Linked DNA regions of Variovorax paradoxus. The protein of the gene in region 1 binds, or shares a complex with, the protein of each later gene. Links are inferred from orthologs where the notes say so. Each region holds a gene or a part of one and is shown on either strand. Other genes may lie near its edges.

Evidence for each region. The genes of interacting proteins can lie anywhere in the genome.
Region 2: the proteins of mfd (region 1) and uvrA are in contact, whole or in part, in a crystal structure (PDB 4DFC), measured with the Escherichia coli proteins. The link is inferred for Variovorax paradoxus from one-to-one orthologs.

What each region holds. Positions count from the first base shown.
Region 1 is NZ_CP046622.1:3,248,587-3,254,596, forward strand. What follows is about bases 1,419-5,500. They hold mfd (transcription-repair coupling factor), read left to right. Parts: upstream 1,419-1,817; coding sequence 1,818-5,300; downstream 5,301-5,500. Other genes in these bases: ispD (2-C-methyl-D-erythritol 4-phosphate cytidylyltransferase), read right to left, coding at 1,419-1,701; serB (phosphoserine phosphatase SerB), read left to right, coding at 5,297-5,500. Outside these bases: GOQ09_RS15070 (sensor histidine kinase), read left to right, coding at 1-485; ispF (2-C-methyl-D-erythritol 2,4-cyclodiphosphate synthase), read right to left, coding at 503-991; more of ispD, read right to left, coding at 988-1,418; more of serB, read left to right, coding at 5,501-6,007; GOQ09_RS15095 (Ldh family oxidoreductase), read left to right, coding at 6,004-6,010. UniProt on the Escherichia coli protein: Couples transcription and DNA repair by recognizing RNA polymerase (RNAP) stalled at DNA lesions. Mediates ATP-dependent release of RNAP and its truncated transcript from the DNA, and recruitment of nucleotide excision repair machinery to the damaged site.
Region 2 is NZ_CP046622.1:441,052-446,596, reverse strand. The notes cover bases 1,024-4,640. They hold uvrA (excinuclease ABC subunit UvrA), read left to right. Parts: upstream 1,024-1,353; coding sequence 1,354-4,440; downstream 4,441-4,640. Other genes in these bases: GOQ09_RS02085 (hypothetical protein), read right to left, coding at 4,462-4,640; GOQ09_RS02095 (chloride channel protein), read left to right, coding at 1,024-1,335. Outside these bases: more of GOQ09_RS02095, read left to right, coding at 1-1,023; more of GOQ09_RS02085, read right to left, coding at 4,641-4,854; GOQ09_RS02080 (hypothetical protein), read right to left, coding at 4,945-5,545. UniProt on the Escherichia coli protein: The UvrABC repair system catalyzes the recognition and processing of DNA lesions. UvrA is an ATPase and a DNA-binding protein. A damage recognition complex composed of 2 UvrA and 2 UvrB subunits scans DNA for abnormalities.

The sequences.
Region 1 (6,010 bases):
TGCTGCGCGACGTGGTCGATGCCTGCACTTACGCCGTGCAGGACTACGAAGAAATGAACATCCGCGTCGACGTGCCGCCCGATCTGCGCGTGATGGGCGATGAGGTCGAGCTCACCCGCGTGATCTCCAACCTGGTGGAAAACGCCCGGCGCTACGGCAAGACGCCTTCCACGGGGGTGGCCGACGTGGTGATCCAGGCGCAGGCGAACAACGACGCGGTGCTGATCAAGGTGCGGGACCATGGCGCAGGGGTTGAACCCGCCCTGCTCTCGCAGCTGACCAAGCCCTTCTTCCGCGGCGACGTGGCGCGCACTTCGGCGGCCGGCGCCGGCCTCGGCCTATCGATCGTGGCCAAGAACATCGAGCGCATGGGCGGCACCTTCGCGCTCACCAGCACGCCGGGGCGCGGCCTTGCGGCGCATATCCGCATGCCGCGCGCCATGCCCGTACCAAAACCTGCTGAAGCCCCCAGCCGGCGGACGTAGGCGCAGACCGCCGCCGGTCAGCGGTGGAGCAGCGCCACGGCGCGGGCTTCCATCGCCCGGCCCTCGCCAACGGGGCCAAGCTTCTCGGCCGTCTTGGCCTTCACGTTGACCTGCTCGGGCGCAAGCCCCAGCGTCTCGGCAATGCGCTGGCACATCGCCGGAATGTGCGGCGCCAGCTTCGGCGCCTGCGCAATCACCGTACTGTCTATATTGCCGATTTCCCAGCCAGCGGCCCGTACGCGCCGCGCCGCCTCGCCGAGCAGCACGGCCGAATCCGCGCCGCGAAACTGCGCGTCGGTGTCCGGAAAATGCCGGCCGATGTCACCCAGCCCCGCCGCGCCGAGCAAAGCGTCGGTAATGGCATGCAGCAGCACGTCGGCGTCCGAATGCCCGAGAAGGCCGGTGGTGTGCGGCACCTCGACCCCGCCCAGGATCAGTTTGCGTCCGGCCACGAGCTGGTGAACGTCCCAGCCTTCGCCGACGCGAATGTTGAACGGCGCCGTCATGCCGCGCCTTTCTTGCGGCCAAGCAGAACCGCTTCGGCCAGCGCAAAGTCTTCAGGGAAGGTCACCTTGAAGTTCTGCGCGCTGCCCGGCACCAGCAGCGGCGACAGGCCGATCGCCTCGATGGCGCCCGCCTCGTCCGTCACCGCATCGCCCGCGCGCTCCAAGGCATCGAGCAGCATGCCGATGCGGAACATCTGCGGCGTCTGGGCCAGCCACTTGTCGGCGCGCGGCAGCGTTTGCGACACCCGGCTGTCGCCGGAAGAAACCTTCAGCGTGTCCGCCAGCCGGTGCGCAAGCAGCCCGCCGACCGCGTCGTGTTCGCAAGCCGCAATCAGCGCCTCGATCTGGCTCGACGTGACCAGGCAGCGTGCCGCGTCGTGCACCAGCACCCAGTCATGCGCCCCGGCCCCTTTTTGCCGAAGCGCCGCCAGGCCGTTGCGCACCGTGGCCGCGCGCGTGACGCCGCCCACCTGCAGCAGGAATTCACCCGTGGCCGGAAAACGCGGCAGCGCCGCCTGAATGTCGCGGTCTTCGGGCGACACCACCACTGCCAGCCCGGCAAAGCGGCCCGCCAGCGCGCGGAAAGCCTCCACCGTGTGGGCGACCATCGACGCCCCCGCGATCCGCTGGTATTGCTTGGGCTGCACGCCACCCGCACGGTGGCCGGAACCGGCGCAAGGAATCAGCACGAAGAATCGGGAGGAAGACATGGGGTCCGGCAGCGGCCAAGGGCCGGCAAGCGAATAAGGGGCCGCCATTCTAGAATCGACAGCTTCACACCCCTCGCCAGCCGGCGCGGGGTGTCGTGCATTTTCAGAAGCGTTCCATGGACCTCCCCCACCTCACGGCGGGCAAGCGATTCACGCTGCCGCGTCCTCCCCTATCGGCCGACGCCCTGCTGCTGGCGCAACTGGGCGTGCGCGAAAAAGCCGCCGGCCGGGCCACTGCGGTGTTCACGGCGGACGCGAACGACGCCCAGCGCCTGATCGACGAAATGGCGTTCTTTGCGCCGGATCTGCGCTGCGCCTTGTTCCCCGACTGGGAAACGCTGCCCTACGACAGCTTTTCACCCCACCAGGACCTGATCAGCGAGCGGCTCGCCACGCTCTGGCGCATCAGCCAGAAAGAAGCCGACGTGGTGCTGGTGCCTGCCACCACCGCGCTCTACCGGCTGGCGCCGCCCGCCTTCCTGGCCGGCTACACCTTTCACTTCAAGGCCAAGCAGAAGCTCGAGGAATCGAAGCTCAAGGCCCAGCTCACCCTCGCCGGATACAGCCATGTGACGCAGGTGGTGAGCCCCGGCGAATACGCGGTGCGCGGCGGCCTGATCGACCTGTTTCCCATGGGCTCGCTCGTGCCCTACCGCGTCGACCTGTTCGACGACGAGATCGACTCGATCCGCACCTTCGACCCCGACACCCAGCGCAGCCTCTACCCCGTGCCCGAGGTCCGCCTTCTGCCGGGCCGTGAGTTTCCGATGGACGACGACGCCCGCGCACGCTTTCGCAGCCGCTGGCGCGAACTGCTCGAAGGCGACCCGACCAAGAGCCGCATCTACAAGGACATGGGCAACGGCGTGGCCACCGCTGGCATCGAGTACTACCTGCCGCTGTTCTTCGACGAGACGGCCACGGTGTTCGACTACTTCGGGCCCGACGCCACCGTGGTGCTGCACGGCGATCTCGAACCCGCGTTCCAGCATTTCTGGCAAGACACCAACGAGCGCTACCGCCTGGTGCGCGGCGACCCCGAGCGGCCGGCGCTGCCGCCCGAGGCGCTGTTTCTCAATGCCGAGCAGTTCTACCAACGCGCCAAGCCGCATGCGCAGCTCGCCATTCGAGGCGACATCGCCGCCGAAACGCCGTATGCGGAATTCGACCGGCTTCCGCCGTTCGCAGTGGTGCGCGGCGCCGAAGATCCGCTGGTCGGCCTCAAGGCCCACATCAAGGCAACGCCGCACCGGGTGCTGCTGATTGCCGAAAGCGAAGGCCGGCGCGAAAGCCTGCTCGACTTCCTTCGCGCGAGCGGTGTGAGCCCGCCGGCCTTCGACTCGCTGGCCGAGTTCGAGGCCTCGACCGACGAGAAGATCGGCATCGCCACCGCCGCGCTGGCCTCTGGCTTCGCGTGGCGCGAACAGGGCATCGACCTCGTCACCGAAACCGAGCTCTTCGCGACCGCGCCCACCACCCGCCGCCGCAACAAGAAGCAGGAACAGGTCAGCGACGTCGAGGCGCTGATCAAGGACCTGTCCGAGCTGAACGTCGGCGACCCGGTGGTCCACACGGCCCACGGCATCGGCCGCTACCGCGGCCTCATCCACATGGACCTGGGCCAGGGCGTGGATGCCGAAGGCAAGCCGCTGCTGCAGGAAATGCTGCACCTGGAATACGCCGACAAGGCCACGCTCTACGTGCCCGTTTCGCAGCTGCACCAGATCAGCCGCTACACCGGCGTGAGCGCCGACGAAGCCCCGCTGCACAAGCTGGGCTCCGGCCAGTGGGAAAAGGCCAAGCGCAAGGCCGCCGAACAGGTGCGCGACTCCGCCGCCGAACTGCTCAACATCTACGCACGCCGCGCCGCACGGCAAGGCCACGCCTTCCGCTATTCGGCCGCCGACTACGAGGTGTTCGCCAACGACTTCGGCTTTCAGGAAACAGCCGACCAGAAGGCCGCGATCCATGCCGTGGTGCAAGACATGATCTCGCCGCAGCCGATGGACCGCCTGGTCTGCGGCGACGTGGGTTTCGGCAAGACCGAAGTGGCGCTGCGCGCCGCCTTCATCGCCATCACCGGCGGCAAGCAGGTGGCGTTTCTCGCGCCCACCACGCTGCTGGCCGAGCAGCACTACCAGACGCTGGTCGACCGCTTCGCCAAGTGGCCGGTCAAGGTGGCGGAAATGAGCCGCTTCCGTTCGGCAAAGGAAATCACTGCGGCGGCCAAAGGCATTGCAGAAGGCACGGTCGACATCGTGGTCGGCACGCACAAGCTGCTTTCGCAATCGGTCAAGTTCAAGAACCTGGGCCTGCTCATCATCGACGAGGAGCACCGCTTCGGCGTGCGCCACAAGGAGGCAATGAAGGCGATGCGCGCCGAGGTCGACGTGCTCACCCTCACCGCCACGCCGATTCCGCGCACGCTGGGCATGGCGCTCGAAGGACTGCGCGACCTGAGCGTGATTGCCACCGCGCCGCAGCGGCGCCTGGCCATCAAGACCTTCGTGCGCAACGAGGGCACCGGCGTGATCCGCGAAGCCGTGCTGCGCGAACTGAAGCGCGGCGGGCAGGTGTACTTCCTGCACAACGAGGTCGAGACCATCGAGAACCGCCGCCAGAAGCTCGAAGAGATATTGCCCGAGGCCCGCATTGCCGTGGCCCACGGCCAAATGCCCGAGCGCGAGCTGGAACGCGTGATGCGCGACTTCGTGGCGCAGCGCTACAACCTGCTGCTGTGCTCGACCATCATCGAAACGGGCATCGACGTGCCGACCGCCAACACCATCGTGATGAGCCGCGCCGACAAGTTCGGCCTGGCGCAGCTGCATCAGCTGCGCGGCCGCGTCGGGCGCTCGCATCATCAGGCCTATGCTTACCTCATGGTGCCGGACACCGAGGGCCTGACCAAGCAGGCGGCGCAGCGGCTCGACGCGATCCAGCAGATGGAAGAACTGGGCTCGGGCTTCTACCTGGCCATGCACGACCTGGAGATTCGCGGCACCGGCGAGGTGCTGGGCGAGAACCAGAGCGGCAACATGATGGAGATCGGCTTCCAGCTCTACAACGAGATGCTGGGCGAAGCCGTGCGCGCGCTGAAGGCCGGACAAGAGCCCGACCTGCTGTCGCCGCTTTCGGTCACCACCGAGATCAACCTGCACGCACCCGCCCTCTTGCCCGACGACTACTGCGGCGACGTGCACCTGCGCCTCTCTTTCTACAAGAAGCTGGCCACCGCCAAGACGCCAGAGCAGATCGACACGCTGCTGGAAGAAATCGTCGACCGCTTCGGCAAGCTGCCGCCGCAGGCGCAAACGCTCATCGACACCCACCGGCTGCGCGTGCTGGCGCGGCCGTACGGCGTGGTCAAGGTCGATGCGGCGCCGGGCGTGATCCACATCACCTTCAAGAAAGACCCGCCGGTCGACTCGATGGCCATCATCCACCTGATCCAGAAGAACAAGCACATCAAGCTTGCCGGCAACGAAAAGCTGCGCATCGAGCGCGAACTGAAAGAGCCGAAGGACCGCGCGCAGATGGTGCGCGACGTGCTGCGCAGCCTCGGCCAACCCATCGTCAAGGAAACCGCCCCCGCATGAGCGCTACAGAATTCTCTCCCGGCCTCGTCATCCAGCGCGTGAAGCCGCCGCTGAAGCTCGCCGACTTCAAGCTGATTGCGTTCGACATGGATTCGACGCTGATCAACATCGAGTGCATCGACGAGATCGCCGATGCAGTGGGCAAGAAGGCCGAAGTGGCAGCGATTACCGAAGCCACGATGCGCGGCGAGATCAAGGACTTCAAGGAAAGCCTTCGGCGCCGCGTGGCGCTCTTGAAGGGTGTGCCGGTCGAGGCGCTGCAGCAGGTGTATGACCAGCGGCTGAAGCTCAACCCGGGCGCAGCCGAACTTGTCGCGGCCTGCAAGGCGGCCGGGCTCAAGGTGCTGCTGGTGTCGGGCGGCTTCACGTTCTTTGCCAACCGGGTGAAAGACCGCCTTCGCATCGACTTTGCGCGTTCCAACCTGCTCGACGAAGCCAATGGCCAACTCACCGGCGAGGTGGTGCAGCAAAGCTGGGGCGACATCTGCGACGGCGCCGAGAAGCGCCGCACGCTGCTCGAAGTCGCGTCGCTCCTGGGCATTTCGCCGCAAGAGACCATCGCCGTGGGCGACGGCGCCAACGACCTGCCGATGATGGGCGAAGCCGGCCTCTCGGTGGCCTACCACGCCAAGCCGAAGGTGCGCGAGCAGGCCATGGTGGCCATCAACGAGGGCGGCCTCGACAGAGTGCTGGAGATCCTTAAATGACTG
Region 2 (5,545 bases), 2.8 Mb from region 1 along the record:
GGGGGCCGCATCTGGCTCGACCGTGCCATCGTGCTCGGCTACGCCATTGCGGCCGGCCTCTTCGTGGTGGGCTTCACAGTTGCCAGCGACTGGGTCTTCGGCCAGTTCCACCGCTTCTACCAGGCGTGGCCCTGGGCCGTGCTGCTGACCACGCCGCTCGTCACCGCGGCCATCGTGTGGTTCACACTGCGCTTCTTTCCGGGTGCGGGCGGTTCGGGCATTCCGCAGATCAAGGCGGCGCTGCATCCGGCGCTGCCGGAGGAGCGGCGCTTCGTCTTCGCGTCGCTCCGGCTGACGGTCGCAAAAATCGGGCTGGGCGTTGCGGGCTTCGCGGCCGGGCTGTCGATCGGGCGCGAAGGCCCCTCGGTGCAGGTTGCGGCGGGCGTGATGCAGCATGCGCGGCGCTGGCTGTCGCCCAACACCACCATCGACTCCCGCGCGCTGCTGGTGGCGGGCGGGGCGGCGGGCATTGCGGCAGCCTTCAATGCGCCGCTGGCGGGCGTGGTGTTCGCCATCGAAGAACTGTCGGGCCGGCTGGAGGCGCGCTCCAGCGGCCTGATCATCACGGCCATCGTGCTGGCGGGCCTGGTGGCGGTGTCGGCATTCGGCAATACCAGCTACTTCGGCGTGATCCGCGTGCCGCGGCTGGGCTGGGACGTGCTCGGGCCCGGGCTGCTGGTCGCGTTGCTGAGCGGCGCGGCAGGCGGGCTGTTCGCGCGCCTGCTGATTGCGTCGCTGACCGGCACGGCCGGGCGGCTCAACCGCTGGCGGGCACGCTTTCCGGTGCGCTTCGCGGCCTGCGGCGGGCTCGCGGTGGCCGTCATCGGGCTGGTGACGGGCGGGGTCACGTTCGGTGCGGGGTCCGAAGCGGTCAAGCAGATGCTGCAGGGCCATGACGAACTTACACCGCTCTACACCGCTCTCAAGTTCATTGCCACCTGGCTCACCGCGTGGTGCGGCGTGCCTGGCGGCATCTTCGCGCCTTCGCTGTCCATTGGCGCGGGCATCGGCGATGCGGTAGCCGGGCTGGCCGGCAGCGACCTCGGGCCCGCACTCATCGCGATGGGCATGGCCGGCTTCCTGGCCGCGGTCACGCAGGCACCGCTCACCGCCTTCATCATCGTGATGGAAATGGTCGACGGCCATTCCATGGTGCTGAGCCTCATGGCTTCGGCCATGCTGGCCAGCCTGGTCTCCCGCATGATCAGCCGCCCGCTCTACGAGACATTGGCCGAGCACATGGTCGGCCGGGCCATCGGCAGCACCGCACCGGTGCACCGGCCGGGGCCCGAAGCTCCCGCGGAGAAAGCCTCTCAACCCGCCCCCTCGCCATGAAATGCAGGGCGGACTATCATGTTCGGTTGCCCTCGGACGATCGAACCCTTGAAATCCCCCGCAACTGACAACCCGGAACGCGACGCCTACCTGGGCGCCGTGCTCGCGCAGCAGCGCATCAGCATCCGCGGTGCGCGCACCCACAACCTGAAGAACGTCGACCTCGACATTCCGCGCAACAAGCTGGTGGTCATCACCGGCCTGTCGGGCTCGGGCAAGTCGAGCCTGGCTTTCGACACGCTGTATGCCGAAGGGCAGCGGCGCTACGTGGAAAGCCTCTCGGCCTATGCGCGGCAGTTTCTGCAGCTCATGGACAAGCCCGACGTCGACGTGATCGAGGGCCTCTCGCCCGCCATCAGCATCGAGCAGAAGGCCACCAGCCACAACCCGCGCTCCACCGTGGGCACGGTGACCGAGATCCACGACTACCTGCGCCTGCTTTATGCACGCGCCGGCACGCCCTACTGCCCCGAGCACCACCTGCCGCTGCAGGCGCAAACGGTGTCGCAAATGGTCGATGCCACGCTTGCCATTGCCAATGAGCCGCGCCTGATGATCCTCGCGCCCGTGGCGCGCGAGAAGAAAGGCGAGTTCCTGGAGCTCTTCGCCGAAATGCAGGCCGCCGGCTACGTGCGCTTCCGCGTCGACGGGCAAACCTACGAATACAACGACCTGCCCAAGCTCAAGAAGACCGAGAAGCACGACATCGACGTGGTGATCGACCGGCTGCGCGCGCGCCCCGACATGCAGCAGCGCCTGGCCGAGAGCTTCGAGGCGGCGCTGCGTCTTGCAGAAGGCCGCGCCATTGCGCTGGAGCTGGGCGCCGAGGGAGCGCCCGACAAGGAGCACCTGTTCAACGCCAAGTTCGCGTGCCCGATCTGCCACTACTCGCTATCGGAACTGGAGCCGCGCCTTTTCTCGTTCAACTCGCCCGTGGGCGCCTGCCCGAGCTGCGACGGCCTCGGCCACCGCGAGGTGTTCGACCCGGCGCGCGTGGTGGCCTTCCCGTCGCTCTCGCTGGCCAGCGGCGCCATCAAGGGTTGGGACCGCCGCAACAGCTACTACTTCAGCATGATCGAGAGCGTTGCGAAGCACTACAAGTTCGACGTCGACGCGCCCTTCGAATCCCTGCCCGCCTCGGTGCAGCAGGTGCTGCTGCACGGCTCGGCGGCCGAAGAGATCAAGTTCAACTACACCATGGAATCGGGCAACTTCGCGGGCAAGAAGCTCACGAAGAAGCACCCCTTCGAGGGCATCATCCCGAACATGACGCGGCGCTACCGGGAGACCGATTCGGTGATGGTGCGCGAAGACCTCGCGCGCTTTCGCAACCTGCAGCCGTGTCCCGACTGCGGCGGCTCGCGCCTCAGGCCCGAGGCGCGCAACGTATTCCTGGTCGATGAATCGAACCGCCCCGCCGATGGTGGCGAGCCGCCGCGCATGGCGATTTTCGAATTGAGTCATCTCACGCTGCGCGATTCGCTCGCCTGGTTCCAAAACCTGAAGCTGCGCGGTGCCAAGGCCGACATCGCCGACAAGGTGGTGCGCGAGATCGGCTTGCGCCTCAAGTTCCTGAACGACGTGGGCCTGAACTACCTGAGCCTGGACCGCAGCGCCGAAACGCTCTCGGGCGGCGAGGCGCAGCGCATCCGCCTGGCCTCGCAAATCGGCTCCGGCCTCACGGGCGTGATGTACGTGCTCGATGAGCCCAGCATCGGCCTGCACCAGCGCGACAACGACCGCCTCATCGGCACGCTGAAGCACCTGCGCGACATCGGCAACAGCGTGATCGTGGTCGAGCACGACGAGGACATGATCCATGCCGCCGACCACGTGATCGACATGGGCCCCGGTGCCGGCGTGCACGGCGGCCGCGTGATGGCGCAGGGCACCTATGCCGAGGTGTCGGCCAACCCCGACTCGCTCACTGGCCAATACCTTTCGGGCACCAAGAAGATCGAAGTGCCCAAGCACCGCACCGCCTGGCTGCCGGTCGTGAAGAAGCCGGCCTTCAACGAAGGCAAGAAGGCCTCGCGCTTTCCGCCGAGCCCCGCCGCCGAACGGCGCGCCGCGCGCGAAGCGGCGCACCTTGCCTCGCAGACCGACCTGCAGGAAATCCGCGTGGTCGGCGCCACCGGCAACAACCTGAAGAACGTGAGCGTGGCCTTTCCGGTCGGTCTGCTGACCTGCGTCACGGGCGTTTCGGGCTCAGGCAAATCGACTCTGGTGAACGACACGCTCTACACCGCCGTGGCGCGCACGCTCTACCGCGCGCACGAAGAGCCGGCCGCGCACGAGTCGGTCGAGGGCATCGAGTATTTCGACAAGGTCATCAACGTCGACCAATCGCCCATCGGCCGCACGCCGCGCAGCAACCCGGCCACCTACACGGGCCTGTTCACGCCCATTCGCGAGCTGATGGCCGAGACCAACACCGCGCGCGAACGCGGCTACGGCCCGGGCCGCTTCAGCTTCAACGTGGCGGGCGGCCGCTGCGAGGCCTGCCAGGGCGACGGCGTGGTGAAGGTCGAGATGCACTTTCTGCCCGACGTGTACGTGCCCTGCGAGGTGTGCCACGGCCAGCGGTACAACCGCGAGACGCTCGAGGTTCAGTACAAGGGCAAGAACATCGCGCAGATCCTCGAGATGACGGTCGAGGTGGCGCACGAGTTTTTGAAAGCCGTGCCGACCATCGAGCGCAAGCTGCGCACGCTGCTCGACGTGGGCCTTTCATATATCAAGCTCGGCCAGTCGGCCACCACGCTCTCGGGCGGCGAGGCGCAGCGCGTGAAACTTGCACTGGAGCTCAGCAAGCGCGACACCGGCCGCACGCTCTACATCCTGGACGAGCCGACCACTGGCCTGCACTTTGCCGACATCGAACTGCTGCTGAAGGTGCTGCACCAGCTGCGCGACGCGGGCAACACCATCGTCGTGATCGAGCACAACCTGGACGTCATCAAGACGGCCGACTGGCTCGTCGACATGGGCCCGGAGGGCGGCGCCGGCGGCGGCACGGTGGTGGGCGAAGGCACGCCGGAAGACATCGCGGCCAATGAGGCCAGCCACACGGGGCGCTACCTCAAACGGTTGTTGCCGAACTGAGAGCCGATTGAGTGGCAACGCTCAATCGTTCAGATCGCTCAACAGTCCGCGCTGTCCGTTGTCAAACCAGGCTGCATCGAAACCATCGGCCAGCAAGATGGATTTCACACTGCTGGTACCTGCCTTGTTCAGTCGGTCCAGGTACTTCACCAGAGTCTGGGCATCCTCTGTGAGGATATGCGTTAACGATTCGCAGATTGCCTGGGCGATCAGCTTGATGTCGTCCTTGACCGCACTGCGATCGTCGCCAGCATCCCGCTTGATATCTCGCATCAACAAGCCAGCCTGCATGGCGTGATCGATGTTGAATGGCAGCACTTCGAAATTGCGCAATGGCAGATCGGTCACGGCCTGCTTGACCTGAAATTCCGAAGCCGCGACCGCCGAAAGGTACAGCGGCACACCGCGCTTCAAGGCTTCGCGAAGATAGCTGACCGCGACGCGATGGTGAGCGCGCCGGATCAGCCAACGAGATCAGATAGCTCGTATCGAGCAGGATCGCGCTCACTCCTTGCTTCCCCGAAGCTCGTCGACCCAAGTGCCCGCGTCGGGCACATCCCTCCATGCCTTGACCCCGCGTTGGGTGAGGCGATCAAGAGCCTTTTCGTCGAACCGGCTTTCGTGTTCGACAAATTCAAGCAGCCGAGCACCCCGGTATTCACGCGTCACCACGTTGTATTCGGCAACGATTCGGATCATCGCGGGCTTGTACAGACGATTGGTCTTTTCGTCCCGAAGCATTTCACGCGCCGCCTCTACGAGGAGTGCCTTGCCATCAGGCAGGCGAATGTGGGCATTCGGTTTGCTGTGTCCGCCCATGTCTTCGATCTCGCCACGCACATACCGCTCCACGCGAACCCATTGATCTGCATCGTCGGCATGAAAGTCGGACGAGGCGCTGATGACAATCCCCGCTGGCAGGAAATTAGATTCGATGCTCACACGCCACTGACGCCCAGAACGTGCGTTTTTCTGCCATCTCTCGATCACCGCGCGGCGCTTCAAACTCACGCCGTCCATTTGTTGATCGTTGGCCAGCTTTTGCAAGTCGCTCAACAAGACCGGATTGGCAGTGGGTGCTGTCCGGATACCCAGCGACCCATTC